DNA from 4 places in the Geobacillus sp. WSUCF-018B genome. Region 4 is predicted to be linked to each of the others. Evidence: riboswitches for the same ligand, from Rfam matches in the RefSeq annotation. Region 4 holds a riboswitch; each other region holds the start of a gene.

Region 1 (7,067 bases), on a different contig from region 4:
ACGGATCCGGCACATCGTCTTTTTCCCGATCCGGGACAAAATCAAGCAGCCGGGCGATCACCGCCGGCGAATTCGGCCCGGCGAGCCGGCGCAAATCGCTCAAATTGGCGGCGTCCATGGCGATGATGTAATCAAATTCCTCCAAGTCGCGGCGCCCGACTTGCCGGGCGCGGATGCCGGAATAGTCAATGTCGTTTTCACTCAAAATCCGCCTTGTCCCCTCATGCGGCGGCTCCCCGACATGCCAGCTGCCCGTTCCCGCTGAATCAACGACAATCTGTCCGTCAAGCCCCCGTTCGTTCACCAAATGACGGAATACCGCTTCCGCCATCGGCGAACGGCAAATGTTGCCGAGGCAAACAAACAACACTTTGACCATCGAAGCAGCCACTCCTTTCCATCCCGTCTTCTTGGCATTAGTTTTCCCTTTTCATCCAAGCGCTTGATAGCCGCTTTCTAGCAGCTCGTGCACATGCACCTATATTTTACCACCTAACGCTGGCGCGGACTATATTGCCTCTCCCCTTTTTCACCGCCGGTGTGGTACAATACATGATAACCTGCCACGAAAGGAGCGAAACCATGGATTTATCGAAACCGTCCGCAGAAAACGTCGAATATATCGTTGAACAGCTGAAGAAAAAATTAAAAGTGCTCAATTTTGATGCGATTAAGCCGGCCCATTTTTCCGAGGCATGGTATGACGAACTGAAAGACATTTACGACATGGTCATGAAGCGTGAAACGTTCAGTCCAAGCGAAATACAGGCCATTGTTGAGGAGCTCGGAAGCCTGCGCAAGCGGTAATCCTCTCCTTCCGTCACCGGATGGAAGCATCGCGAAGCTGCCTATGTATATAAAAAAATTCCTATCGAAAAACTAGGATTGACATTAGCGCCAATTGTGTTAAAATTTTAATCAATATAAATTACATACGCTTATCAAGAGCGGGGGAGGGACTGGCCCGATGAACTCCGGCAACCTGCCGCGTTTGGCAAGGTGCTAATTCCAGCAAAATGGGATCCATTTTGGAAGATAAGGCGTCCCTCGTTCTTCCGCTCTTTCCGAAATGGAAGGGGCGTTTTTATCGCCAGGCTGCCCGTTGCCGGATGAATATCCGACTAATTATGTTGATTTTCTTTGTTTTTAAGGAGGGGGAAACGATGCTCACATATGACCAATGGGAAACGGCCGAAAAACCGTCTTTTCCGTCCGATGATGAAACGAAAGGGGCGTTGGCTGTCCTTGCTTGGGCGTACCGCGAATACGGCGATGACATTGTCTATGCGTGCAGTTTCGGCATTGAAGGGATTGTGCTCATTGATTTGATTTCCCAAGTCAAGCCGGATGCGGAAATCGTCTTTTTGGATACAGGGCTGCATTTCCAAGAGACGTACGACACGATCGCGAACGTACAGGAAAAATACCCGTCGCTCCGCATCGTGATGAAACAGCCGCACTTGACGCTGGAGGAGCAGGCTGCACAGTTCGGCGATGAACTATGGAAACGCGATCCGAACAAATGCTGTGAGTTGCGCAAAGTCATTCCGCTGCGGGAAGTCTTGACCGGAGTCACCGCCTGGATTTCCGGCTTGCGCCGCGAACAGTCGCCGACGCGGCGCCATGTCGAGTACATCAATAAAGACGACAAATTCCGCTCCATTAAAGTGTGCCCGCTCATTCATTGGACGTGGAAAGACGTTTGGAATTACGTATATAAACACGGTCTTCCGTACAACGTGCTCCATGACCGGGGCTACCCGAGCATCGGCTGCGCCCCGTGCACAGCGCCGGCATCGGATCCGAACGATTTGCGCTCCGGGCGCTGGGCCGGCCAGGGGAAAACGGAGTGCGGGCTCCATCTCACATAAGGGGAGAACAACGATATGCTCCTTGCCATTGCCTTTATTGTGTCCTTTTTCTTCGCCATGAACATCGGGGCGAACGGCGCGGCCGCCTCGATGGGTGTCGCGTACGGGTCGGGCGCCATTCCGAAAAAGTCGATGGCCCTCCTTCTTTGCGGCATCGGCGTGTTTCTCGGCAGCCTCGGCGGCGGAGAAGTAGTGAAAACGATCGGGTCGGGCATTATTCCGTCTTCGATCCTCACCGTCAAAATCGTCGTCATCATTTTAACGGCGGCGGCCATTTCACTTTTTGCGGCGAACATCATGGGCATTCCGCTCTCGACGAGCGAGATCACCGTCGGATCAGTCGTCGGCGTTGGCATCGCCTATCAGGCGTTGTACTTTCATAAGCTGCTGTTTATCGTGTCGGTATGGATCGTGATCCCGATCGTCGCCTTTTCGTTTACGCTGGCTGTCGGCAAATGGTTTTTGGCGCTCAAGCGAAAATATCCGCAGCTTGAACAAGGGCGCTGGCAAAAAACATTCATGGCCTTGCTCGTTGTCACCGGCTTTCTCGAGGCGTTTTCCGCCGGCATGAACAATGTGGCCAATGCCGTCGGGCCGCTCGTCGGCGCCGGGCTGATGGCGGTCGGGCCGGCAACTATCTTCGGCGGCTTGTTTGTCGCTGCCGGCGCCCTGTTGCTTGGGCATCGCGTGTTAGAAACAAACGGAAAGAAAATTACAAACTTCTCCCCGTTTGAAGGAAGCGCCATTTCCGGCACGGGAGCCGTGCTCGTCATCATTTCGTCGCTGTTTGGTTTGCCTGTTCCGCTTACGCAGATTACGACATCGGCGATCATCGGCATCGGCACGGCGAAAAGCGGGATGTCGATTTGGCAAAAGCGGATTGTCGTGCAACTGTTGAAAGTGTGGTTTGTTTCGCCAATATTTTCCCTTGTCATTTCGTACAGCCTTGTGAAACTGTTGCTTGACAGCGATGTTTACACGGTGATTGCCATCTTCAGCGTCTGCCTGGCGACGCTTGGCGTCATCAGCTTAAAAAAAACAGTCGCCGAAGAAGAGCGTTCGCTTCATGAACATGGCGGCGGCATTTAATGAACATCTATCAATCTAGGAGGTTATGAACATGAGTTTGAGCATTCCGCATGGCGGCACATTGATCAACCGTTGGAATCCGGATTACCCAATCGATGAAGCAACGAAAACGATCGAGCTGTCCAAAGCCGAACTAAGCGACCTTGAGCTGATCGGCACAGGCGCCTACAGCCCGCTCACCGGGTTTTTAACGAAAGCCGATTACGATGCGGTCGTAGAAACGATGCGCCTCGCTGATGGCACTGTCTGGAGCATTCCGATCACGCTGGCGGTGACGGAAGAAAAAGCGAGTGAACTCGCTGTCGGCGATAAAGCGAAACTCGTTTATGGCGGCGACGTCTACGGCGTCATTGAAATCGCCGATATTTACCGCCCGGATAAAACGAAAGAAGCCAAGCTCGTCTATAAAACCGATGAACTCGCTCACCCGGGCGTGCGCAAGCTGTTTGAAAAACCAGATGTGTACGTCGGCGGAGCGGTTACGCTCGTCAAACGGACCGACAAAGGCCAGTTTGCTCCGTTTTATTTCGATCCGGCCGAAACGCGGAAACGATTTGCCGAACTCGGCTGGAATACCGTCGTCGGCTTCCAAACGCGCAACCCGGTTCACCGCGCCCATGAATACATTCAAAAATGCGCGCTTGAAATCGTGGACGGCTTGTTTTTAAACCCGCTCGTCGGCGAAACGAAAGCGGACGATATTCCGGCCGACATCCGGATGGAAAGCTATCAAGTGCTGCTGGAAAACTATTATCCGAAAGACCGCGTTTTCTTGGGCGTCTTCCAAGCTGCGATGCGCTATGCCGGTCCGCGCGAAGCGATTTTCCATGCCATGGTGCGGAAAAACTTCGGCTGCACGCACTTCATCGTCGGCCGCGACCATGCGGGCGTCGGCAACTATTACGGCACGTATGATGCGCAAAAAATCTTCTCGAACTTTACGGCCGAAGAGCTTGGCATTACACCGCTCTTTTTCGAACACAGCTTTTATTGCACGAAATGCGAAGGCATGGCATCGACGAAAACATGCCCGCACGACGCGCAATATCACGTTGTCCTTTCTGGCACGAAAGTCCGTGAAATGTTGCGCAACGGCCAAGTGCCGCCGAGCACATTCAGCCGTCCGGAAGTGGCCGCCGTTTTGATCAAAGGGCTGCAAGAACGCGAAACGGTCACCCCGTCGACACGCTAAAGGAGGAGCGAGATGAGCACGAATATCGTTTGGCATCATACATCGGTGACAAAAGAAGATCGCCGCCAACGCAACGGCCATCATAGCGCCGTCCTTTGGTTCACGGGGCTGTCCGGCTCCGGCAAATCGACGGTGGCGAACGCCGTCTCCAGACGGCTGTTTGAGCTTGGCATTCAAAATTACGTTCTCGATGGCGACAATATCCGCCACGGGCTCAATAAAGACCTCGGCTTTTCCGCCGCCGATCGGACAGAAAACATCCGCCGCATCGGCGAAGTCGCCAAACTGTTTGTCGACAGCGGCCAGTTCGTGTTAACGGCATTCATTTCGCCGTTTGCCGAAGACCGGGCGCTCGTCCGCCGCTTAGTCGAAGAAGACGAGTTTATCGAAATTTACGTCAATTGCCCGCTTGAAGAATGCGAAAAGCGCGATCCGAAAGGGCTGTATCAAAAAGCGCGCCGCGGGGAAATCCGCGAATTCACCGGCATCGATTCTCCGTATGAAGCGCCGGAAGCGCCGGAGCTGACCATCGAAACGCATCGTTATTCGGTGGACGAATGTGTCGAGCAAGTGCTCGCGTATTTGCGGGAGCGCGGATTCATCCCCGCATCGGAAACCCATTAACGATACCGTGTCTCCCACTCGAAAAAAGAGTGGGAGACGATTTTACAAAGTCGTTTTCATGCCACGGCCAGGCCGTTTACAATGAAATTCAACGGAACACGAGTGTTGATTATCCATTACTTTACTTAAAAACACAGAATCATATGGCTGAACACAAGCTTTTCTGCCTCTTCCCACGAACAAGAACGCCGGCGGGCAAATGTCATTTGCCTGCAAAGCGTTCATTGTTCGAGGAGGGCATGCTGTACGCATGCCCAGTCGGCACGGCAAGCGAACTGCTTGCCGACTACGGCAGAAAAGCTAGGAATAGAGCGATATCAACTGGTTTTTAATGGTTAATCAATACGCCCGTCAACGGAACGTTTGCGCTGCTGCCGGCAGCTGACGGGATCACGACAGAAAGGGCTGAAACAACGATGGGGAAAGTATATTTGGTCGGGGCCGGCCCCGGCGATCCGGAACTCATTACCGTCAAAGGGTTGAAATGCATTCAACAAGCCGACGTCATTTTGTACGACCGCCTCATTAATGAAGACTTGCTGGCGTATGCCAAGCCAGACGCTGAACTCATTTTTTGCGGCAAGCTGCCCGGCTACCATGCTATGCAGCAGGAAACGATCAACCGTTCACTCGTTCTGCATGCAAAAAAAGGAAAAACAGTTGTCCGTTTAAAAGGCGGCGATCCGTTTGTGTTCGGGCGCGGCGGTGAAGAGGCGGAAGCGCTCGTTCAGCACGGGATCGAGTTTGAGATCGTCCCTGGCGTCACATCGGCCATCGCGGCGGCCGCTTACGCCGGTATTCCTGTCACCCATCGCGAGTTCAGCTCCAGCGTCGCCTTTGTCACGGGGCATCGCCGCGACGGAACCCGCGAAGACATTAAGTGGGAAAGCCTCGCCAAAGGCATTGATACGATCGCCATTTACATGGGCGTCCACAATTTGCCATACATTTGCGGCCAGCTGATGAAATACGGCAAGGCGCCGGATACGCCGACGGCGATCATTCAGTGGGGAACGACCCCCATCCAGCGCACGGTCACCGGCACGCTGGCGACAATCGCCGCTATTGCCGCCAAAGAACGCATCGAAAATCCAAGCATGGTCATCATCGGGGATGTCGTCCGGCTGCGCGCCAACATTCAATGGTTTGAGCGGTTGCTGTCATCATCGGCAGCCGCCGGCGCCACCTCGTGAGGCAATGGCGATGGAAGCCATTTTGTACGTCAGCCACGGCAGCCGGGTTCCGGCTGCGCGCCGAGAAGCAGCCCGCTTCGTTGAACAATGCAAGGCGGCCATCGACATCCCGATTCAAGAACTGTGCTTCGTTGAGCTGGCTGAGCCGGATATTGCGACCGGCGTTGACCGTTGCGCCGCCCAAGGGGCAACCCGTGTGATCGTCATCCCGTTGCTGCTTCTATCCGCCGGACATGCCAAACAGGACATTCCGGCTGCGCTTAAAGCAGCGAAACAGCGCCATCCGTCTTTGGAGATCGTCTGCGGAGCGCCGTTTGGCGTCCACGATGCAATGATTGACATCATCATCGACCGCATCGGCGAGCAGCCGGCGCCGCTTGATCATGAATCAATGGTTCTGCTGATTGGCCGAGGCAGCAGCGACCCGGATACGAAGCGCGACATCGCCGCCATCGCCCGGCGCTTGCAAGAAAAAACGAGCGTGCCGCACGTTGACGTTTGTTTTCTCGCCGCCATCCGCCCGACGCTTGACGAAGGGTTCAAGCGGGCGCAGGCATCCATATACCGGCGCGTCTTTATCGTGCCGTATTTGCTGTTTACCGGCGTTTTAATGAAAACAGTCGAACGGAAGCTGCAAGCGATGCCTGTTTCCGATCAACAGTGGCATTTATGCTCGTACTTAGGGTATCATCCGCGGCTTGTAACGCTCATTCAACAACAGGTGCAGGCGCTGTCGGCAGCGAAAAAAGGAGCTTGAGCAGACAAGCTCCTTTTTTCATGGTATGATGGAAGCGAAGCGACCGCAGCGAAGGAGGGCTTCATCATGATGAAACGGGTTCATGTCATGGTCGAAGGGCGCGTGCAAGGCGTCGGGTTTCGCTATTTCGTCCAACACGAAGCGCTCAAACGCCAGCTGACCGGCTGGGTGAAAAACAACGATGACGGGACGGTGGAGATGGAAGCCCAAGGGCATGAAAGCGCGCTCCAACTGTTTTTGGATACGATTGAAGCCGGCACGATGTTTGCCAAAGTTTCCCGCATGCACGTTGAGCCGCGCCCCGTCCGCCCTGACGAAACTAAGTTCCGCATTGTGTACGG
Region 2 (7,067 bases), on a different contig from region 4:
ACAAGTCGGAGCCGTTACCGAGGTGCTGCTTTATTATTTATTAATCTTCTCAGGTTTTTTTCTATCTTCAAATTTATTGCCGACAGCCTTTCATATTCTCAACTACTTTTCTCCCCTTTCTTGGGCCGTGCAAGGAGTGAATGAAGGATGGCCCGTATTCTTTCCTGCTCTCGGCATCTCGCTATTATGGCTGGCCATGGGCTCATTGGTCTTGAAGCAACAATGGCATTGGGCGAGAAAAAACGGAAAAATCGGAAGCTACGTCTAAAAGAGTGGACGTTATCCCTCACCTTTTGCACCCTTTCGGTGAAAATCGAGAGGATGTTTTCGCGACCATGCCGAATGAATCCTCGGCACTCAGGGAAAGCAAAGGAGTTTTCATAACACGGACATCTTGCACGAAGGGGACTCTCTTTATTACAACGCCGCCTGCGAACATCAATTTATGAACACAGGCAACGAAGAGTGCCGCTATGAGCTAATTATTCACTCGCCTGCTTCGAAAACATGACCCATAGTCATGTCCGCCCAAGGCGTTGCTTTTTTTGCTTTTTGCCGTCACATAGAAAGAAATCACAGCATCGACGGCGAATAAAAGAGATGGCATTTCTTTGACGGAGGTGTGTGAATGAACATCGGCCAAGAATATTTGCGAGTGGTGCGCGCACGCTTTGTTGACATGAAAAAGACCGCCGAACGGGCTATGGACCAATGTTCGGAGGAACAGCTGTTCCATTGCTTTCATGAGGAGGCCAACAGCATCGCCATCATTGTCAAACATATGAGCGGAAATATGGTGTCGCGCTGGACAGACTTTTTGTCGTCGGATGGGGAAAAACCGGACCGAAACCGCGATGATGAGTTTATCAACGACTTCCATACGCGCAAAGAAGTCATGGCTTGCTGGGAAAAGGGGTGGTCTGCTTTCTTTCAGACGCTGAACGAACTGCAAGAAACGGATTTGTTGCGGACGGTCACGATCCGCGGCGAACCCCATTCCGTCATCGAAGCCATTGAGCGGCAAATGTACCATTATTCGTATCATATCGGGCAAATCGTCTATATCGCGAAACAGCTGAACGCAAACAACTGGAAAACACTGACCATACCAAGAAATCGAAAAACAACATAGGCAACTCCTTATTCGAATGATCATGCAAACGCCATCCGCCCCTCAGAACCGTCAGCCGATAAAGGTGGATGGCTTCTTTTTGTTGTTTGTTGTTCCTTCCCAATCATACCTATCGGGATCGCAGTCATCGTCTGGAAAGTTTCACAATACCGACCAACAAACAAACCATCCCTGCTCCCCACGCCAACCCCGCCTTGCCAAGAAGGAGGGAGATTTCTTCGGATGCCTGCACATGGGTAAGATCAAAGGAAATCGCCTTCAGCGCAAATGAAACAGCCAGAGACAGCAACAAGAAATGGGCCAATATCCACAGAAACGCCCGCCCCTCTCGATTCCTTCGCCAAAGAAAAACGATTGTCGCAACCGCGATCAACATCACAACCGAAAAGCCGCCGATGAGCATATCCATCACATTTTCTTCCATAGGCAAATGATTGGGCAACGTTCCCACCTCCTCTTTTTCATCATATCATGTCTTTCTATTCTTCTTCCCTGCGTCCGATCCCTTCTTGTATGTGAAGCCGCCCATGGGCTTCTTCGTTCCCCTTTACGCAAACGCCAAGCAGGCGCCCATCTCCCTATTGCAGAGGGCGGCGCCTGCTCTGATTGTATAGATGCAATGTAAAGCTTTAACACTTTTCGTTTTTACCGGTCATTGCATCCGACTGTCGAGTGACCGAACAACGCCGCTTCCAGACCCATGAATGGGTCTGTGAAGCGAGTCGTTGTTCGGTCCTCCGTCACGCTAAAGCGTGACGGAGGCAAGCCTGTGGCTTGCCTTCGACAGTCAAAAATGGATAAGCCACTTTTTCCGTCAAGGATATGTGAAACGATTTCGTTGCATCTATATGGTTACTTTTGCTGCATCTTAAACTGCAAAAACAGTTCGTTGTAGTAGGCGAGCATGTGTTTTCCTAAGTTTTCGTACACTTCGAGATGTCCAGCTGAATCCAAATCGGGGTAAAAGCGCCGATCGCCCGCGATGTCTTTTGGCAAATAGCGAAGCGCCGCGCGATTCGGCGTCGAATAGCCGACATACTCGGCGTTTTGCGCCGCGTGTTTCGGGTCGAGCATAAAATTGATAAACGCGTGCGCTCCTTCGATGTTTTTCGCTGTTTTCGGAATGACCATGTTGTCAAACCATAGGTTGGATCCTTCTTTCGGCACGACATAGTCGAGCTTGTCGTTTTCGGCGATGATTTCCGCCGCATCACCCGACCAGACGACGCCGATGGCCGCTTCTTCATTCACGAGAAGCAGCTTGATCTCATCGCCGACAATCGCCTTCACATTCGGCATGAGTCGATCGAGTTTCCGCTTTGCTTCTTGCAAATGGGCTTTGTTCGTGTCATTGAGGGAATAGCCGAGGCTGTTTAACGCCATCCCCATTACTTCGCGCGCTCCGTCGACAAGCAAAATTTGGTTTCGCAAACTCGGATCCCATAAGTCGTTCCAGCTTGTGATGGTCTTGCCGCCAAGCATCTCGCGGTTGTAGACGATGCCGACCGTCCCCCAAAAATACGGCACGGAATACCGGTTGTGCGGATCAAACGACAAGTTGAGGAACCGCGGCTCGATATATTGTAAATTCGGCAGCTTGTCGTGATCGAGCGGCAACAGCAAGTTTTCCTCGATCATTTTGCTGATGGCGTAATCGGACGGAACGGCGACATCAAACGTCGCCCCGCCTTGGGCGATTTTCGCCATCATCGCTTCGTTGGAATCGAATGTTTGGTAAATCACTTTCCACCCTGTCTCTTTTTCAAACTCCCGAATGAGCGCTGGGTCGATGTAATCGCCCCAGTTGTAAACGGTCACCGTTTTGCCTCCGCCGTACCCTTCCGCTTCGTTCAACCGGTGGGTGATGAACATGAGGACGAACGCGGCGATAAACACGGCCGCAAACCCTTGGACAAGCCGTCTCACCTACTTTCGCCCCCCTATCCCGTACATTCGGCCGCCTTTTTGGCTGAGCACGTAATAACCGATGACAAGCAGCATCGTAAATAAAAATAGCAGCGTCGACAGCGCATTGATCGATAAGGAAATGCCCTGGCGCGCCCGCGAATAAATTTCCACCGACAGCGTCGAGAACCCATTTCCCGTGACAAAAAAGGTCACGGCAAAGTCATCGAGCGAATACGTAAGCGCCATGAAAAAGCCCGCCCATATGCTTGGCGCCAAAAACGGCAGCACCACACCGGACAGCACTTGCCAATGACTGGCTCCTAAATCTCTAGCCGCATCAATCAGCGTCGGGCTCATTTCCTCGAGTTTCGGCAGCACCATCAACACGACAATCGGCACGCTGAACGCGATATGAGACAACAGCACGGACGTAAAGCCGAGCTTGATGCCAGCGATTGTAAACAGCAGCAAAAACGAAGCGCCGATGATGACATCCGGACTGACGATCAGCACGTTGTTGAGGGCGAGAAGAGCGTTTTTCGTTCGCTGCCGCTTGACATAGTAAACGGCGAGCGCCCCGATGACCCCGAGTATCGTCGCGACCGCCGCCGACAGCAGCGCAATGACGATTGTATTCAAAACGATGATGAGCAAGCGGTCGTCGGACAGCACGTCGCGGTACCATTTAAACGTGAACGATTGAAAATCGTGCATCGCCCCGCCGCTGTTGAACGAATAATACATCAAATACACAATCGGCGTATACATCACGGCAAACACGACTAACAAGTACACACGTCCCCACCAATGCGTCCGTTTCATCGGCTTCCCTCTTTCCTTCCGGTTCCTGTCAGGACGACGATGACCGCCATCGCGATCATTAACACAACAGCGATCGTCGCCCCCATTCCCCAATCTTGGGTGACGAGGAAGTGCTGCTCAATGGCGGTGCCGAGCGTAATGACGCGGTTGCCCGCAATGAGGCGCGTAATCATAAACAGCGACAGCGCCGGGATAAACACCGCCTGGCAGCCGGCCTTCACCCCGCCAAGCGTGAGCGGGAAGACGACGCGGCGGAACGTCGTCCAAGCCGAAGCGCCCAAATCGCGGGCGGCATCGACAAGCGATGGCGGCAGCTCCTCCAGCGCGTTGAAAATCGGCAGCACCATAAACGGAATAAAAATGTACACCGACACAAAGACAAAACTGAAATCGGTGAACAACAGCTGCCGCGGCCCAACGCCCAGCGCTTTCAACAAAGCGTTGGCCAGCCCGTACGTGCCGAACAGCCCTAAAAACGCATACACCTTCAGCAGCAAATTCACCCACATCGGCAAAATAAGCAACAACAGCCATAGCTGCTTGTGCCGCGTCTTCGTCAGCCAATAGGCGGTCGGATAGCCGATGAGCAGCGACACAAGCGTGATTAAAAACGCATACCAAAACGAATACGCCATCATTTTCAAATAAATGGGCGTCCATACGGATTTATAGTTGGACAACGTCCAATGGCCGTCAAGATCCAAAAACGATTCATACACCAAAAAGACAATCGGGGCCACGACAAACAGCACAAGCCAAATGCCATAAGGGATTAAATACCAGTTCCGCCACGCCCGTTCCGTCATGCGTCCTCATCCTCCTTTTCGAGTCGCATGACGTGAATCGCTTCCGGTTCAAAACGAAGGCCGACCGTTTCCCCGACTTCGGCCTTTTTCGTCGAATGGACAAGCCATTCGTTGCCGTTTTCGTCATAGCCGCAAATTTCATAATGGACACCGCGGAATAAGAGCGAATCGACGCGGATGACGATCTGCCCGTCTTCCGGCGCCGCGAGCTCCAAATCTTCCGGGCGGATGACGACATCGACCGGTTCATTTGGCGCGAAGCCGCGGTCAACACACGCAAACTGTTTGCCGGCAAATTCGACGAGGAAATCGTCGATCATGCGCCCTGACAAAATGTTCGATTCGCCAATGAAATCGGCGACGAATCGATTGACAGGCTCGTCGTAAATGTCTTTCGGCGTCCCAAACTGCTGAATTTTTCCTTTATTCAGAACAAAAATGTAATCGGACATCGCCAATGCTTCTTCTTGATCATGCGTGACAAAAATGAACGTAATCCCTAAGCGGCGCTGCAATTCACGAAGTTCATACTGCATTTCCGTGCGCAGCTTCAAATCCAAGGCCGATAGCGGCTCATCCAAGAGCAAAACTTCTGGCTCATTCACAATCGCCCGCGCAATCGCGACGCGCTGACGCTGGCCGCCTGACATTTCTTGAATGCGGCGGCGCTCATAGCCGTCTAAGTTGACAAACCGAAGCGCTTCCCTCACTTTCTCGCGAATGTCGGTTTCTTTCATCTTTTTCACGCGCAAACCAAACGCAACGTTTTCAAACACATCGAGATGAGGGAACAACGCATAGTCTTGAAAAACAGTGTTGACTTGCCGTTTGTTCGGCGGGACGTTTTGAATCGGCTTTCCGTGGAAATAAATCGTTCCTTGCGTCGGTTCGATAAACCCGGCAATCAGCCGCAAAATCGTCGTCTTCCCGCACCCCGACGGTCCAAGCAGCGTATAAAACTTCCCGCGCTCCATCGCAAAACTGACATCATCCAGTACGGCTGCGCCGTCGTATTCCTTCGTCACTCGCTCGAAGCGGATGATTTCTCCGTTCACTTTCAGCCCCCCATCTTCTTGATGTTCACTATTCCTAATTAGAACATAGGAGAGTAGAAAGTGCAACGGAAAAATATGCTTTCCGCCATGTCGGCGACTAAAAAACAAAAAGCGGCTGACTATTCCGCAGAACAGCTTCCAATTTTGCCCGCAATGCGGAAAGCCGCTGTCTCATTGATCGTTTTTTCAAATTTCCTTGCTTCACCGTATTGAATAATTTCAAAAAATACATTAAATTATATAGTAATAGTCAAGACGAAATAAACAACCGCATACGGACATTCTTATCAAGAGAGGGGGAGGGACTGGCCCGGTGAACCCTCAGCAACCTGGCCGCGGCCAAGGTGCTAAATCCAGACAGGCAACAGCCTGGAAGATAAGAAGAAGCGAACGAAAAGTCTTCTTCTTAGAAGGCTTTTTTCTTTTACTACAACGAAATGGGGGAATCAAACGTGGGGCTGCTCGATGAGTTGAAACAACGCATTCTCATCGCCGACGGAGCGATGGGGACGCTTTTATATTCGCATGGCGTCGACCGTTGTTTTGAAGAATTGAATCTATCGAATCCAGACGAAATCATTCATATTCATGAAGCGTATATCGCGGCGGGCGCCGATGTCATTCAGACGAATACATACGGCGCCAACTATGTGAAACTCGCGCGCTACGGCTTGCAAGACGAGGTGCCGGCGATCAATCGCGCCGCTGTAAGACTGGCGAAGCAAGCAGCCAATGGGGGGGCGTACGTGCTCGGAACGATCGGAGGGCTGCGCACGTTAAACAAAAGTGTCGTACCGCTTGACGAAGTGAAGCGGACGTTTCGCGAGCAGCTGTTTGTGCTGCTTGCCGAAGGGGTTGATGGTGTGCTGCTGGAGACGTATTACGATTTGGAAGAGTTGGAGACGGTGCTTGCCATCGCGCGCAAAGAGACGGACTTGCCGATTATCGCCCATGTGTCGCTCCATGAAGTCGGCGTTTTGCAAGACGGCACGCCGCTCGCGGACGCCCTTAGCCGCCTGGAGGCGCTCGGGGCCGATGTTGTCGGGCTCAACTGCCGGCTTGGTCCGCACTATATGATTCAGTCGCTTGAGGAAGTGCCCCTGCCCAATCGCGCATTTTTGTCGGCGTATCCGAACGCGAGCCTCCCGGATTACCGCGACGGCCGGCTTGTCTATGAAACGAACGCGGAATATTTTGAAGAGGCGGCCAAAGCGTTCCGCGATCAAGGGGTGCGCTTGATCGGCGGGTGCTGCGGCACGACGCCGAAACATATTGAGGCAATGGCAAAGGCGCTCGCCGACCGGACGCCGGTGACGGAAAAAACGGTGAAGCGGCGCACGGCAT
Region 3 (7,067 bases), on a different contig from region 4:
GGGCAACTCCACGGTTTTTATTAAAAACGGCAAAATTTTAGAGGAAAATTTGAAACGGGAGAAATATACGGTTGACGAGCTGCTCGAACAGCTGCGCAAAAAAGATGTGTTTCGCGTCGCCGACGTCGAGTTTGCGGTGCTTGAGCCGAACGGCGACTTGAACGTGTTGCTGAAGCGGGAAAAGCAGCCGCTCACTGTCGGCGACGTGTTCCCAAACCCGCCGCGGGAAAAAGAGCCGCAGACGGTCATCATGGACGGCATGATTTTGGATGAGCCGCTCGCTACGATGGGGCTTGGCCGCGGCTGGCTGAAGGAACAGCTTGACAAGCAAGGAGTGGCAGTGGAAAACGTCTTTCTTGCCCAAGTGGATTCGTATGGGCAGCTGACGGTCGATTTGTATGACGACAAAATTCAAGTGGCGGAACCGCAAGAGAAAAAGCTGCTGTTGGCTGCGATGAAAAAAGTGCAAGCTGATTTCGAATTGTACGCACTGCAAACCGATTCGCAAGAGGCAAAAGTGCTCTATGAAAAACAGGCGGCAAAAATGACGGAGCTCATTCAAAAAGTCCAGCCGCTGCTGCGAAACTAACGTTGAGGAGGACAAAAACAATGGAAAACAAACGAACGAAAACAACCGATGAGGAAATCCAAATCCAATTAAAAACGAACGGCCGTCCGGAGCGAACGCGGACGACCGATGAGGAAATTTCGATTGAATTTATGTTTGATAATCCGCAATTGACGCGCCAGCCGAAAGATTACGACGAGATTGAATACTAAGTCTGCCGTCTGGATGTGTACGGGCACGTGTGGAAAATACAATCAAATACGCTCTGGAGTGAAAACCGCCGCCCGAAGCGTGGGCGGCGGTTTTCATGCCGTGCCTTAGGCAGAGCCGTGGGAGGCGCGGCAGGGCTATCAAGCCGGCAGCGATTGCAAAAAGGCGCGCACTTCTTCCGGCGTTTTCGCATCGGCGCTATGCAGATGGGCGATTTTTTCCCCGTTTCGGAACACAAGAAGACTTGGAATGCCAAGCACTTGGTACTTCTCACCAAGATCTGGAAACTGGTCTCGGTCGATTTCGAACCAGTCGTACTGCCCGTAATCGCGGATGATGTCATCGATGAACATGTTCAGGCGCACGCAGTCTGGACACCAAGTTGTGTAAAACTTCATAATCGCTGGCTTATCGCCGGAAATGGCCGCCTCGAATTGCTCAACTGTTTCAATTTGTCTCACATTCGTTCCCTCCCTTTCATGTTGCCGTTCATCTTTACTTTACCATATGGCAAGGCAAAAAAAGAACGGGGACGCCTTCACCTCGGGCAGTCGTTTTTGCATACAACAGTAAGAAAGGAGGGGAAAGTGTGAGCAAAGAGTTGGAAAAAGCGCTCGAAAATTGGGTTGCGTCGCGCAAAGAAGGGCATGAAACGTTCATCCGCCTGTTTGAACAATGGGGAAAGGACTTTAACAAACAGCTGCAAGAAATCGAAAAATTGAACAATGGATTTTTAAAAAGTGTACAAGGCAACTTGGACTACATCGAGCAATGGTTTGCGAAGAAGGAGCGGGAATTTGCCGAGCTGTTCCGCCGATTTGGATGACAAAATGGCCTTTGCGCCCATACGCCCCGCTAAGCCGGTGAATACGATACAGTAAACGGAGAAGGAGGTGCACATTATGATGGGCTTCTGCGGTTATGGTTATCCTTACGGCTACGGCTATGGCGGTGGCTATGGCGGTGGCTTTGTGCTGATTGTCGTGTTGTTCATTTTGTTGATTATTGTCGGCGCGGCATTTGTCGCCTAACGGAAAAAGCGAATGGGATACGGGCCGTTTCGGCGCCACGGAGCGGCTCGTATTTTTCTTTCCCTAATTTGATGCACGCCGAGGCGGGAGCATCATACGATATAGCAGGGAGAAGGAGGCGGAACGATGGATCAGCAATTTTTTAAAAACATCGAACAGAAAACAGGTGTCAATATGAAAGACGTTTTTGAGCTCGCCAACTCGCTGCAAAACGCCAATTTCAGCGATGAAAAAACGGTGCGCCAAGTGGTGAAGCGGGTGGCGCAAATTGCCAACCGGAAAGTGCCAAAAGAACTTGAGGATCAAATCGTCAAGGCGATCGTCCATAACGGCAAACAAATTGATTTGAACACGATCGCCAATATGTTGAACAACAAAAAGTAAGCAAAAGGGAGCTTGCGTGCGCAAAGCTCCCTTTTATCCGGCTGTCATTCGAGCGGCTTGACCATGGCGACGTGCGGGATGCCGGCGTCCATAAACACGCCGGATATCGTCTCATAGCCGAGCTTCTTATAAAACGGTTCGGCGTGCGTCTGGGCGTTCAGCTTCACTTTTTTCGCCCCTTTTGTTTTCGCAAGCTGCTCCAACGCCTCCATCACCATCCGGCCGACGCCGCGGCCGCGGTAAGCCGGCAAAACGCAGATGCGCTCCGCTTTGCCAACCCCTTCATCGACCAGGCGAAACCGGCCGGCTGCGACTGCTTGTTCGCCATCGTATAGGACGAGATGGAACGATTCATGTTCAAATGCATCGATTTCTTCTTCTTCCGGCACGTTTTGCTCTTCGATGAATACAATCCGACGGACGCGCAACGCGTCTTCATACAACGCGCGGTCTTCCGTTGTTCCAATGGCGACGTTCATTCTCCCGTTTCCTTTCCTCCAACGATAAAGGTTTCATAGACAGTCCATGATCCGTTCTCGAGCTGGTAAAGAAGGTGGAACCGGTCGACCGTCTCTTCAAAATGGACGTTTTGCAGCCGCAGTTGGCTGTAGACGTCAGCGTATTCCGCATTCGGCAAATCGCGGCCAATTGTAATGTGCGGCACGAACACGAATTCCGGCTCCCCGGCAAACAAGCCGCTGTGCAGCTTCTCGTGCAACCGTTCCAGCACTTCGTTTGGCTCGACTTTCAAATAAATGATGTGGCTTGTCGGGTAAAACGAGCTGAATTTCGTCACTTTGATCGGAATTGGCTCCGTTTCCGCTGCGATGCGGCGCAGCTCTTTCGTCATTTCTTTGATTTGCTCCTCATCCGCCTCAAACGGGTATTTCAATGTAATGTGCGGCGGGATGAGGGCGTAATGGCTGTCGTACCGCTTCCGGTACGAGTTGGCGAAGTCTTGAATCCGCTTTGGCGGAAAAATGACAATGCCGTACTTCATTCCGCTTTCCCTCCTTTAGATGGTTCGTTTGCCGTTATTTACAGCGACAAAATGGCCGATACCGCCCGGGGCACATCCGGCTGCCAATACGTCCATGCATGCCCGCCGGCAAATTCATGGTACGTGTAGGGAAACCGCTTTTCGATCAATAAGTCCCGTGCGGCCCGGTTCGGGGTGATAAAATCGCGTACATGGCCGTCCGTCGTTTTGACCGCCATTTCTTCTGCGCCGACGGAATGGTAAAGGGAAAGAAGCGACGGGTCGCGGAACGCGCGGATGCGTTCGAGCACCGAGTCGTCAATGTAAGGAGACTGCATGGCGATTTTTCCAAATGTATGCGGATACAACAGCCCGGCTAGAAGCGAAACGGTTCCTCCCAGCGAATCGCCAATCAGCGCTCGTCCTTTGCCCATTTGATACGTCGGCAGCTCGCGATCCAAAAACGGCGCGAGCTCATGGGCCAAAAAGCGGATATAGGCTTCGTTTTTTCGACCGGCCGGGTGGTATTTCTCGTAGCGGTCGCTGACGTTCCGGTACGGGATGCCGACAACGATCGTTCGGTCGATCGTTCCTTCGTCCATGAGCGTCTCGATCACGGTTTTGATTTTTCCGTACATAAAATAATCCTTGCCGTCTTGCGCGATTAATAAAGAATATTTATGCAACGGAGAAAAATTGCTTGGCAAGTAGACAAGCAACCCGATTTCTTCTTGCAGCTCCCTGCTGTAAAGCGTATAATCGCGCATCGTTCCTGTTGCTGTCGCCATGATCATCCTCCATGAAAGCGCAAGTTCACTTGTTATTGTAACATATTTAGGCAAAAAGATGTTAACGAAGGGCTCGAATTTTTCGTGAACTTGCCGAACATTGGCGCCGGCAAAAAAATGACTTGCAAAAATGGCCGGAATGCGTTACATTTTTTAATAAATTAACAATTAACAAAATTAAATACGCAGCGGTTCTTATCAAGAGAAGCGGAGGGAACTGGCCCAATGAAGCTTCAGCAACCAGCCGCCCGACGGCCAGGTGCTAAATCCAGCGAATTGAGCATTCAATTCGGCAGATAAGAAGAAGCATGACCATGTGCGTATGGAAAAGTCTTCTTCTTAGAAGACTTTTTTTATTTGCTCAAGCGGCTGCTCCCTCAACCGAGAGGCGTCGAGGATCAAGGCCCTCAGCCGCTGCTTGACCAACAGCGGCGCTTCGTTGGGCGTTAAGTGGTTGGCTGTTGATCCATGATGGAATTTTCAACAGAAGGAGAGAGATGAGATGGAGAAACTAGAGACGCTGTTAGCGCAAATTGGCAACCGGAGCGAAACGGTGACGGGGACGGTCAACCCGCCAGTTTATTTTTCCACCGCCTACCGCCATGCCGGCATCGGGGAGTCGACCGGGTTTGACTATATCCGCACCGGCAACCCGACGCGCAAAATCGTCGAAGAAGCGATCGCGAGACTGGAAGGCGGCGACCAAGGCTATGCGTTCAGCTCCGGCATGGCCGCCATTCAGACAGTGCTCGCCTTGTTTGAGAGCGGAGACGAGTTTCTCGTATCGGCCGACCTTTACGGCGGGACGTACCGCCTGTTTGAGCGCGGCTGGCGCAAGTACGGTCTCGGCTTTCATTACGTCGATTTTGCCGATCTTGATGCTGTGGAAGAAAAAATCACGGAAAAAACGAAAGCCATCTTTTTGGAAACGCCGACGAACCCATTGATGCAGGAGGCGGATATTTCGGCGGTCGCCAAGCTCGCCAAACGGCATGGGCTGCTGCTGATCGTCGATAACACGTTTTACACGCCGGTGCTCCAACGCCCGATCGAACAAGGCGCCGATATTGTCATCCACAGCGCCACGAAATATTTAGGCGGCCATAACGACGTGTTGGCTGGCCTTGTCGTCGCCAAGGGCGAGGAGCTCTGTCAACGCCTGGCCGAGTATCAGAACGCCATCGGCGCGGTTTTGTCGCCGTTTGATTCGTGGCTGTTGATTCGCGGGATGAAAACGCTGGCGCTAAGGATGCGCCAGCATGAAGAAAACGCCAAGCGCATCAGCGCCTTTTTGCGCGAACATGAAGATGTTACAGACGTCTTATATCCAGGAAGAGGCGGGATGCTGTCGTTCCGGATTGCCGATGAAAAGTGGGTGAACGGGTTTTTAAAAAGCTTGCGCCTCATTACATTCGCGGAAAGCTTAGGCGGAGTCGAAAGCTTCATCACGTACCCGGCGACGCAGACGCACGCCGACATTCCGGAAGAAATCCGCATCCAAAACGGCGTCTGCAACCGACTGCTCCGCTTCTCGGTCGGCATCGAACATGCGGATGATTTAATCGCCGACTTGGCGCAAGCGTTCAAACACATGAAAGAGGTGTAAGCGATGGAACGGGAATGGTCGTTTTCAACGAAACTGCTCCATAATGAATGGAAAGTCGATCGCGAAACGGGGGCGGTGAGCGTGCCGATCCAGCACGCCTCCACGTTCCATCAGTTCGATTTCGATTCATTCGGCAAATACGACTACAGCCGCTCCGGCAACCCGACGCGCGAGGCGCTTGAGGAAACGATCGCGGCGTTAGAAGGCGGAACGCGCGGGTTTGCGTTCGCTTCTGGCATGGCGGCTATTTCAACGGCGTTTTTGCTTCTCTCAAAAGGCGACCACGTCCTCGTGACCGAAGACGTCTACGGCGGCACGTACCGGATGATTACGGAGGTGCTCGGCCGCTTTGGCATTGAATATACGTTTGTCGATATGACCGATTTAAACGCAGTGGCGGAAAACATCCGGCCGAACACGAAAGTCATTTATATGGAAACGCCGTCCAACCCATTGTTAAAAGTGACCGACATTCAAGGCGTCGTCAAGCTGGCGAAGGCGCATGGCTGTTTGACGTTCTTGGATAATACGTTCATGACGCCGGCGTTGCAGCGGCCGCTTGATCTTGGAGTCGATGTCATCCTTCACAGCGCCACGAAATTTTTAGCCGGCCATAGCGACGTCGTCGCCGGGCTGGCGGTCGTGAAAGACGAGGAATTGGGAAAAGAATTGTACAAACTGCAAAACGCGTTTGGCGCCGTCCTTGGCGTCCAAGATGCGTGGCTTGTGCTGCGGGGATTAAAAACGCTCCACGTTCGGCTGAAGCAGTCGTCCGAATCCGCCCTGGCCATCGCTGAGTATTTGGCGCGCCATCCGAAAGTGGAAGATGTGTATTATCCAGGGCTTTCGCACCACCCAGGCCATGACATCCAGCGCCATCAGGCGGCCGGGTTTGGCGCTGTGCTGTCGTTCCGCCTAGCCGATGAAGAAGCGGCTCGGACGTTCGTCCGAAACGTCCGCCTGCCGGTGTTTGCTGTCAGCCTTGGGGCGGTCGAGTCAATTTTATCGCACCCAGCGAAAATGTCGCATGCGGCGATGCCAAAAGAAGAGAGGCTCCGGCGCGGCATTACCGACGGCTTGTTGCGGCTGAGCGTCGGGCTTGAGGATGTCAACGATTTGATCGCCGATTTCGAGCGGGCGCTGTCGTTTGTGAAAGAGCGGCCGTCAGTTTCAACGCCATAGCAATCAGCCCGCCAAGCCTTCAAAGCTTGGCGGGCGGGTCAAGATGCCGCTGAGGTTGACAACAGCTTCTCCTCTTGTAAGTGTTTCAAAAAGAGGTCGACGAGTTCGCTGTCCCACTGCGTTCCCTTTCCTTTTCTCAAGATGTCCGCCGCTTGACGAATATCCATGCCTTTTCGGTACGGGCGATCGGAAGTCATGGCGTCAAACGCATCGGCCACGGCGATGATTTTGCCAAACAACGGAATCTCGTCGCCTGCTAAGCCATCCGGATATCCCTTGCCATCGATGCGTTCGTGATGGGAGCGAATTCCAGCTAGCA
Region 4 (7,067 bases):
GTGGCGAAAGTCGGTGCGAAGATCAAGGCGGGTTATGATGTGATCAACTTAGGGCAGGGCAATCCGGATCAGCCGACGCCGGCGCACATTGTCGAAGCGATGCAGAAGGCAGCCGCGAACCCAAAATACCATAAATATTCGCCGTTTCAAGGCTACTCGTTTTTGAAAGAAGCCGTAGCGGCGTTTTACGCGCGCGAGTACGGGGTGACGATCGACCCGGCCCGCGAGGTCGCCATCTTGTTCGGCGGCAAAGCCGGGCTTGTCGAGCTGCCGCTTTGCCTCGTCAACCCGGGCGATGTCGTGCTCGTCCCGGACCCGGGTTATCCGGACTATTGGTCGGGAATCGCGCTCGCCCGCGCGCGGATGGAAATGATGCCGCTTGTCGCGGAGAATGGGTTTCTGCCGGATTATTCGGCCATTCCCAGGGCGGCGGCCGACCGGGCGAAACTGATGTTTTTAAACTATCCGAACAACCCGACCGGCGCGACGGCGACGAAGGAGTTTTTTGCTGAAACGGTGGCGTTTGCGGAAAAGTACGGCATAGCCGTTGTGCACGATTTTGCCTATGGCGCGATCGGCTTTGACGGCCAAAAGCCGGTCAGCTTTCTAGAAGTGGACGGGGCGAAAGACATTGGCGTTGAAATCTACACGTTCTCGAAAACGTACAATATGGCCGGCTGGCGCGTGGCGTTCGCTGTCGGCAATGAGCGGATCATCCGTGCCATTGAGTTGTTGCAAGATCATTTGTACGTCAGCTTGTTCGGCGCCGTCCAAGAAGCGGCGGCAGCTGCGCTCCTCGGCCCGCAAGACTGCGTCGCGGAGCTCATTGCCTTGTACGAGGCGCGCCGCAATACGTTTATTCATGCTTTGCGCGCGATCGGCTGGGAAGCGCCGGCGCCGTCTGGATCATTTTTCGCCTGGCTTCCGTTGCCAAAAGGCGCATCATCCGCCGAATTTGCCGATCTGTTGCTTGAGCGGGCGCACGTCGCCGTCGCCCCAGGCATCGGTTTTGGAAAACACGGCGAAGGGTATGTGCGCGTTGGATTGTTGACCGATGAAGCGCGGCTTCGCGAAGCGGCGGAGCGGATCGGCCGGCTCGGATTGTTTTGAAAAAAAGAGCGGCAATGAACCGTTGACGGGACAACGTTGACCAGGCTGTTTTGAAAAAAATGATTGACAACGGCGGCAAAGGCTGTCATAATTCAAAGTAAATTTGCCAATCGTTTGACAAGTGCATAAACGAGCAGGCTTTCTTATCAAGAGCAGGCGGAGGGACGAGCCCAATGAAGCCCGGCAACCGGCTTGGCGTACGCTAAGCACGGTGCTAATTCTTGCAGCGGAAACGCTGGGAGATAAGAAGAGCGCCATGAATGAATGACGCCTCTTCTTAGGAAGGGGCTTTTTTATTTCGCCATATATTGAAAGAGGGATGGACGATGAGTGCAGTCATTGCGACGTATTTGCTTCATGATGAACACGATATTCGCCAAAAGGCGGAAGGAATCGCGCTCGGCTTGACAGTCGGCACATGGACCGACTTGCCGCAGCTAGAGCAAGACCAGCTTCGCAAGCATAAAGGGGAAGTCGTTGCGATCGAAGAGCTTGGCGAGAGCGAGCGGGTAAACGCCTATTTCGGCAAGCGGTTGAAGCGGGCAATCGTCAAAATCGCTTACCCGACCGTCAACTTCAGCGCCGATTTGCCAGCATTGTTGGTGACGACGTTCGGCAAGCTGTCGCTTGACGGGGAAGTGCGGTTGCTTGATTTGGCATTTCCGGAAGAATGGAAGCGGCAGTTTCCGGGGCCGCGCTTTGGCATCGCCGGCATTCGCGAAAAGGTCGGAGTGTACGACCGCCCGCTGTTGATGAGCATTTTCAAAGGCATCGTCGGCCGCGATTTGGCGTATTTGACATCAGAGTTGAAAAAGCAAGCGCTTGGCGGCGTTGACTTGGTCAAAGATGACGAAATTTTGTTTGACAGCGATCGTCTGCCATTTGCGAAGCGCATTACAGAAGGCAAAGCGGCGCTCGAAGAGGTGTACGAACAAACAGGCAAGCGGACGCTGTATGCCGTCAACTTGACCGGCAAAACGTTTGAACTGAAAGAAAAAGCGAAACGGGCGGCTGAGCTTGGCGCCGATGTGCTGTTGTTCAACGTGTTCGCCTATGGATTGGACGTCCTGCAAGGGTTGCGGGAAGATGAAGAGATTTCCGTTCCGATCATGGCCCACCCGGCGTTCAGCGGCGCGATCACGCCGTCGGAGTTTTACGGCGTCGCCCCGTCGCTCTTGCTTGGAAAGCTTTTGCGGCTCGCCGGCGCCGACTTTGTCCTGTTCCCGTCGCCGTACGGCAGCGTCGCCTTGGAGCGTGAGCAGGCGCTTGGCATCGCAAGGGCGCTGACCGATGAACAAGAGCCGTTTGCCCGGGCGTTTCCAGTGCCATCGGCCGGCATCCATCCGGGCTTGGTGCCGCTCCTTGTCCGCGATTTTGGCCTTGACAGCGTCGTCAACGCCGGCGGCGGCATCCACGGCCACCCGGACGGGGCGATCGGCGGCGGAAAGGCGTTTCGCGCCGCCATCGACGCAGCGCTGGTCGGCCGTCCGCTTCGTGAAGCGGCGAAAGACAACGAGGCGCTGCAAAAGGCGATCGACCGCTGGGGCGCTATTGAGGTGGAAGCATGACGAAACAACTCGTTCTTTTTTGCGATTTTGACGGCACGATCACGGAAAACGACAACATCATCGCGATTATGAAACAGTTCGCCCCGCCGGAGTGGGAGGCGCTAAAGGACGACATTCTCGCCCAGCGCATCTCCGTTCAGGAAGGCGTCGGAAAAATGTTTTCGCTTCTTCCGTCAGCGCTGAAAGGGGAGATTGTTGACTTTTTGCTTAGCACCGCCCGCTTGCGCGAAGGGTTCCGCGAGTTTGTCGCATGGACAAAAGAGCAAAGCATCCCGCTCTATATCGTGAGCGGCGGCATCGACTTTTTCGTCTATCCGCTGCTTGAAGGGCTCATTGAACCGGAGCGAATTTTTTGCAACGGCTCCGATTTCAGCGGTGAGACGATCCGCATCACATGGCCGCATGCATGTGACAGCCGGTGCCAAAACGGCTGCGGCTGCTGCAAGCCGTCGCTATTGCGCAGGCTTGCCCGCCCGGACGGGTATCACGTCGTCATCGGCGATTCGATCACCGACTTGGCGGTGGCCAGGCAAGCCGACTATGTGCTGGCGCGCGATTTTCTGCTTGAAAAATGTCAAGAGCTTGACCTGCCGCACGCGCCATTTGCGACGTTTTTTGACGTGATGGATGCGTTGCAGCGAATGGAGGTGATCGTATGAGCATCGTCGTGAAAAAGTGGAACGAGCTTGCGGAAGTGAAAGCCGAGCTCGCCGCCCGCGATTGGTTTTTCGCAACAAGCGGCAATTTGTCGATCAAAGTGACGGACGACCCGTTGACGTTTTTGGTGACAGCGAGCGGCAAGGATAAGCGGAAGCAAACGGATGAGGACTTCTTGCTCGTTGACGCTGCCGGCCGACCAGCGGAGAAAACACATTTAAAGCCATCAGCGGAGACGCTGCTGCATGTGGAAATTTACAACCGCACAAACGCCGGTTGCGTCTTGCACGTTCATACCGTGGACAACAATTTGATTTCTGAACTGTATGCGTCAAACGGGGAAGCAGTCTTTTCCGGCCAGGAAATCATCAAGGCGTTTGGCATTTGGGAAGAAAACGCCGCAGTGCGCATCCCGATCATTAACAATGACGCCGACATCCCGACGCTGGCTCGGGAGTTTGCGAACCATGTTCATGGCGACGCCGGCGCCGTGTTGATCCACAACCACGGCATTACCGTCTGGGGACGAACGGCGTTTGAAGCGAAAAAACATTTGGAAGCGTGGGAGTTTTTGTTCAGCTGGCAGGTGAAGCGGCTGCTTTTGCAACGGGCCGGCCTGCCGGTTGGCTAATATACATCTTTTAGAAGGGGGATTTTGACATGGCCGTCATCAAAGTGAGAAAAACGGGCCAAGTGATTGAAGGAGAAGACAATGTGCGCGCGTTTTTGAACAGTCAAGGGGTGTTGTATGAACATTGGGACATCACGAAACTGCCGGAGCATTTGCGCGATAAATATGTTCTGACAGATGAAGAAAAAAATGAAATTTTAGCGACGTTCAAAGACGAAATTGAAGACTTGGCGGCGCGCCGCGGCTACAAAACATGGGATATCGTCGCTCTGTCCGATGCGACGCCGAACTTGGATGAACTGCTGAAAAAATTTGAACAAGTGCACATCCATACGGAAGACGAAGTGCGCGCCATTACGGCCGGCCATGGCATTTTCATTATCAAAGGCGACAAAGAGACCGGCTATTTTGACGTCGAGCTGGAAGCCGGCGATGTCATTTCCGTGCCGGAAGGGAATCCGCACTACTTTACGCTCATGGACGACCGCCAAGTCGTAGCCGTCCGCCTGTTCATCGACCCGTCCGGTTGGGTCGCCCATCCGTATGAAGAGAAAGAAGAGGCTGTCCAATAATGAGAACACCCCGTTGCCAGGCAAGGCAGCGGGGTGTTTCGTTCTGTATGGAGAGGAGCGCTTGCCTCGATGACGGAAGGAGAGACCGCTAAAACGATTCGGTTAACAAAATCATAAACAAAATGCCGATAATAAAGGCGTACGTCGAGATCCGTTCGTTGCCGTCGCCATGGCTTTCGGGAATGAGCTCTTTGTAAATGATGAACAGCATCGCCCCGGCGGCAAACGCCAACCCGTATGGAACGAGGCCGCGGAAGAGAGAGGTTAAATAAAAGCCGAGCAAAGACGTCACAATTTCGACCGCGCCGGTTAACGTGGCAATGACAAACGCTTTAAAGCGGCCAATCTGCTGATTGACTAAAAACAAGGCGACCAAAAATCCTTCCGGCGCGTTTTGCAAGCCGATGGCCAATGCGATCAAATTGCCGGTTTGCGAAGCGCCGTCTGAGGCGTAGCTCACCCCGACTGACAGCCCTTCGGGGAGATTGTGCATCGCAATGGCGGCGATGATGAGCATCGCCTTTTCGTCGAATTGCAAGCCGCTTTTCGTATGCTCCAAGTCGATATGGGGGACGGTCATCTCAAGCAACGTTAACACGAGCACCCCCGCCGCCAATCCGATGGCGAGCGCCTCAAAACCGCCGGACCGCAGGGCCTCGGGAATAAGACTTGTCATCGAGGCCGCCATCATAATGCCGGCTGAAAACGCGAGGAGCACATCGCGCCAGCGGTGAGTGAGCGATTTGGCCATAAACAAAATCGGCACAGCGCCAAGTCCGGTCGATAAGGCGGACAGCACACTGCCGGTCAATACCCCGTTCATCCAATTCCCCCTTCATCAGCCTTTATTTTTTCATATGCGCCGTTTCCACAAATGTGACAATCGCCCAAGCGCTGCCCTATCACAAAATTATCATAGCGAAAGGAACGGCCGCTGGCGAGAAAAATGGACCAGCGCCTGGCAAAAACGGTTGCCTGCCTGTTTGCTGTTCAAGTATAATGCAAGTAAGAAATGGTTAAATGCAAAGGGTTGGATGGCATGGAACAAAAAGAGCAAGAACTCGAGCAATCGCTAAAGTTGTTTATCGTATTGTCGCGGGCTTACCGCGCCGTAAGCGACCAAGTGAACAAATCAATCCACTCATTCGGGGTCAATCCGACCGAATTTGCCGTGTTAGAATTGTTATACCATAAAGGGGATCAGCCGCTCCAGCAAATTGGCGAAAAAATTTTGCTGGCGAGCGGGAGCATCACCTACGTCATTGACAAACTGGAAAACAAAGGATTGATCGTCCGCCGCGCCTGCGAAAAGGACCGGCGCGTCACGTACGCGTCCATTACAGAAGAGGGGCGGCGGTTTATTGAGCGCGTATTTCCCGAGCATGCGGAAAAAATTCACGAAACGGTTTCGGCGCTGACGGCGGCAGAAAAAGAGCAGGCGATTGCGCTGCTGAAAAAATTAGGATATGGGGCAAAAACAAGGGGCTGACGCGAGGTCGGCCTCTTTAATTTTGCCGGAAATGGATACGTTATATAAAGAACATACCATAGCCAGCAAAAAAGGAGAGATCACCATTGATGGTTCCAGTAGGGGTATCGAATCGCCACATTCATTTATCAAAAGAACATATGGCGGCGCTGTTTGGCGAAGGCGCCGAGCTGACGGTGCTCAAGCCGTTGTCGCAGCCTGGCCAGTTCGCCGCCAAGGAAACGGTGACGGTCGAAGGGCCGAAAGGGAAAATTGAAAACGTCCGCGTCCTCGGACCGGTCCGTTCGCTCACCCAGCTTGAAATTTCGAAAACCGACAGCTTCAAGCTCGGCGTCGCGCCCCCGGTCCGCTTATCCGGCGATATTGACGGAACGCCGGGCATTACGATTCACGGACCGAAGGGGACGGTGACCGTCGACAAAGGGGTGATCATTGCCAAGCGCCACATTCATATGACGCCGAAAGATGCCGAGACGTTTGGCGTCCGCGATAAACAAGTGGTGAAAGTGAAAACGCAAGGGGAGCGGGCGCTCATTTTTGACGAAGTGATCGTCCGCGTCAGCGAAGATTTTGCATTAGATATGCACATTGACACCGATGAAGCGAACGCGGCCGGCTTGAAAACGGGCGATTATGTCGAACTGCTTCCATCGTGAAACCATCCGCGCCAAAGGCGGACAAAGCACCCTCTCGGTACAAACGAGAGGGCGCTTCCCATTAATGCGGCCGCTTCTTCTCTGATGCTAGTGTGCCGACAAGATGAAACGGCGCATCACGCCGAATGGCGTCAATGACGCCGCTGCTGATTTCTTGATGGGTGAGCCAACGCGTGCTGTGCTCTTCGATCACGAAGCCAAGCTGAATTTGCCGGTACAGGCAAGCGGAAGACAAACGGAGTTCCCGCTTTGCCTCGGCCGGATGGGTCCGGCTGCCGAGCACGTGGAACAGACGCCAAGGACCGGGATGTCTGCTATTTTCCCGGATGATGGCCGGAAACGCCTGTTTCCCGTCGCTGTGCACCCATGCGACAACAAGGTCGA

The links. Region 4 has a riboswitch for S-adenosylmethionine ahead of mtnW (2,3-diketo-5-methylthiopentyl-1-phosphate enolase). Riboswitches for the same ligand answer to the same signal wherever they lie in the genome.
Region 1: linked by a shared signal. The riboswitch ahead of CV944_RS08365 (phosphoadenylyl-sulfate reductase) and the one ahead of mtnW (2,3-diketo-5-methylthiopentyl-1-phosphate enolase) in region 4 are both predicted to bind S-adenosylmethionine.
Region 2: linked by a shared signal. The riboswitch ahead of CV944_RS11175 (bifunctional homocysteine S-methyltransferase/methylenetetrahydrofolate reductase) and the one ahead of mtnW (2,3-diketo-5-methylthiopentyl-1-phosphate enolase) in region 4 are both predicted to bind S-adenosylmethionine.
Region 3: linked by a shared signal. The riboswitch ahead of CV944_RS03845 (methionine biosynthesis PLP-dependent protein) and the one ahead of mtnW (2,3-diketo-5-methylthiopentyl-1-phosphate enolase) in region 4 are both predicted to bind S-adenosylmethionine.

Annotation. Positions count from the first base shown of each region.
Region 1 is NZ_PIJF01000022.1:1,742-8,808, forward strand. It holds gene CV944_RS08355 (low molecular weight protein-tyrosine-phosphatase) at 1-379, opposite strand, end outside; gene CV944_RS08360 (DUF1128 domain-containing protein) at 583-807, shown strand; SAM riboswitch class I at 936-1,042, shown strand; gene CV944_RS08365 (phosphoadenylyl-sulfate reductase) at 1,164-1,871, shown strand; gene CV944_RS08370 (sulfate permease) at 1,887-2,960, shown strand; gene sat (sulfate adenylyltransferase) at 2,992-4,152, shown strand; gene cysC (adenylyl-sulfate kinase) at 4,165-4,776, shown strand; gene cobA (uroporphyrinogen-III C-methyltransferase) at 5,193-5,969, shown strand; gene CV944_RS08390 (sirohydrochlorin chelatase) at 5,980-6,726, shown strand; gene CV944_RS08395 (acylphosphatase) at 6,796-7,067, shown strand, end outside.
Region 2 is NZ_PIJF01000035.1:4,994-12,060, reverse strand. It holds gene CV944_RS11215 (ABC transporter permease) at 1-268, shown strand, start outside; gene CV944_RS11210 (DUF1572 domain-containing protein) at 629-1,132, shown strand; gene CV944_RS11205 (hypothetical protein) at 1,257-1,574, opposite strand; gene CV944_RS11195 (ABC transporter substrate-binding protein) at 1,985-3,058, opposite strand; gene CV944_RS11190 (ABC transporter permease) at 3,059-3,862, opposite strand; gene CV944_RS11185 (ABC transporter permease) at 3,859-4,668, opposite strand; gene CV944_RS11180 (ABC transporter ATP-binding protein) at 4,665-5,723, opposite strand; gene CV944_RS17315 (hypothetical protein) at 5,784-5,936, shown strand; SAM riboswitch class I at 6,005-6,106, shown strand; gene CV944_RS11175 (bifunctional homocysteine S-methyltransferase/methylenetetrahydrofolate reductase) at 6,176-7,067, shown strand, end outside.
Region 3 is NZ_PIJF01000007.1:64,244-71,310, forward strand. It holds gene CV944_RS03805 (DUF421 domain-containing protein) at 1-589, shown strand, start outside; gene CV944_RS17410 (hypothetical protein) at 610-780, shown strand; partial or broken gene CV944_RS03810 (thioredoxin family protein) at 919-1,254, opposite strand; gene CV944_RS03815 (hypothetical protein) at 1,368-1,604, shown strand; gene CV944_RS03820 (YjcZ family sporulation protein) at 1,681-1,809, shown strand; gene spoVIF (sporulation-specific transcription regulator SpoVIF) at 1,936-2,193, shown strand; gene CV944_RS03830 (GNAT family N-acetyltransferase) at 2,238-2,672, opposite strand; gene CV944_RS03835 (YjcG family protein) at 2,669-3,193, opposite strand; gene CV944_RS03840 (alpha/beta hydrolase) at 3,232-3,960, opposite strand; SAM riboswitch class I at 4,153-4,263, shown strand; gene CV944_RS03845 (methionine biosynthesis PLP-dependent protein) at 4,463-5,566, shown strand; gene metC (cystathionine beta-lyase) at 5,570-6,748, shown strand; gene CV944_RS03855 (HD-GYP domain-containing protein) at 6,787-7,067, opposite strand, start outside.
Region 4 is NZ_PIJF01000032.1:20,703-27,769, forward strand. It holds gene CV944_RS10630 (pyridoxal phosphate-dependent aminotransferase) at 1-1,110, shown strand, start outside; SAM riboswitch class I at 1,251-1,359, shown strand; gene mtnW (2,3-diketo-5-methylthiopentyl-1-phosphate enolase) at 1,437-2,678, shown strand; gene mtnX (2-hydroxy-3-keto-5-methylthiopentenyl-1-phosphate phosphatase) at 2,675-3,337, shown strand; gene CV944_RS10645 (methylthioribulose 1-phosphate dehydratase) at 3,334-3,966, shown strand; gene CV944_RS10650 (1,2-dihydroxy-3-keto-5-methylthiopentene dioxygenase) at 3,996-4,538, shown strand; gene CV944_RS10655 (ZIP family metal transporter) at 4,627-5,361, opposite strand; gene CV944_RS10660 (MarR family winged helix-turn-helix transcriptional regulator) at 5,578-6,027, shown strand; gene CV944_RS10665 (phosphate propanoyltransferase) at 6,117-6,683, shown strand; gene CV944_RS10670 (short-chain dehydrogenase) at 6,745-7,067, opposite strand, start outside.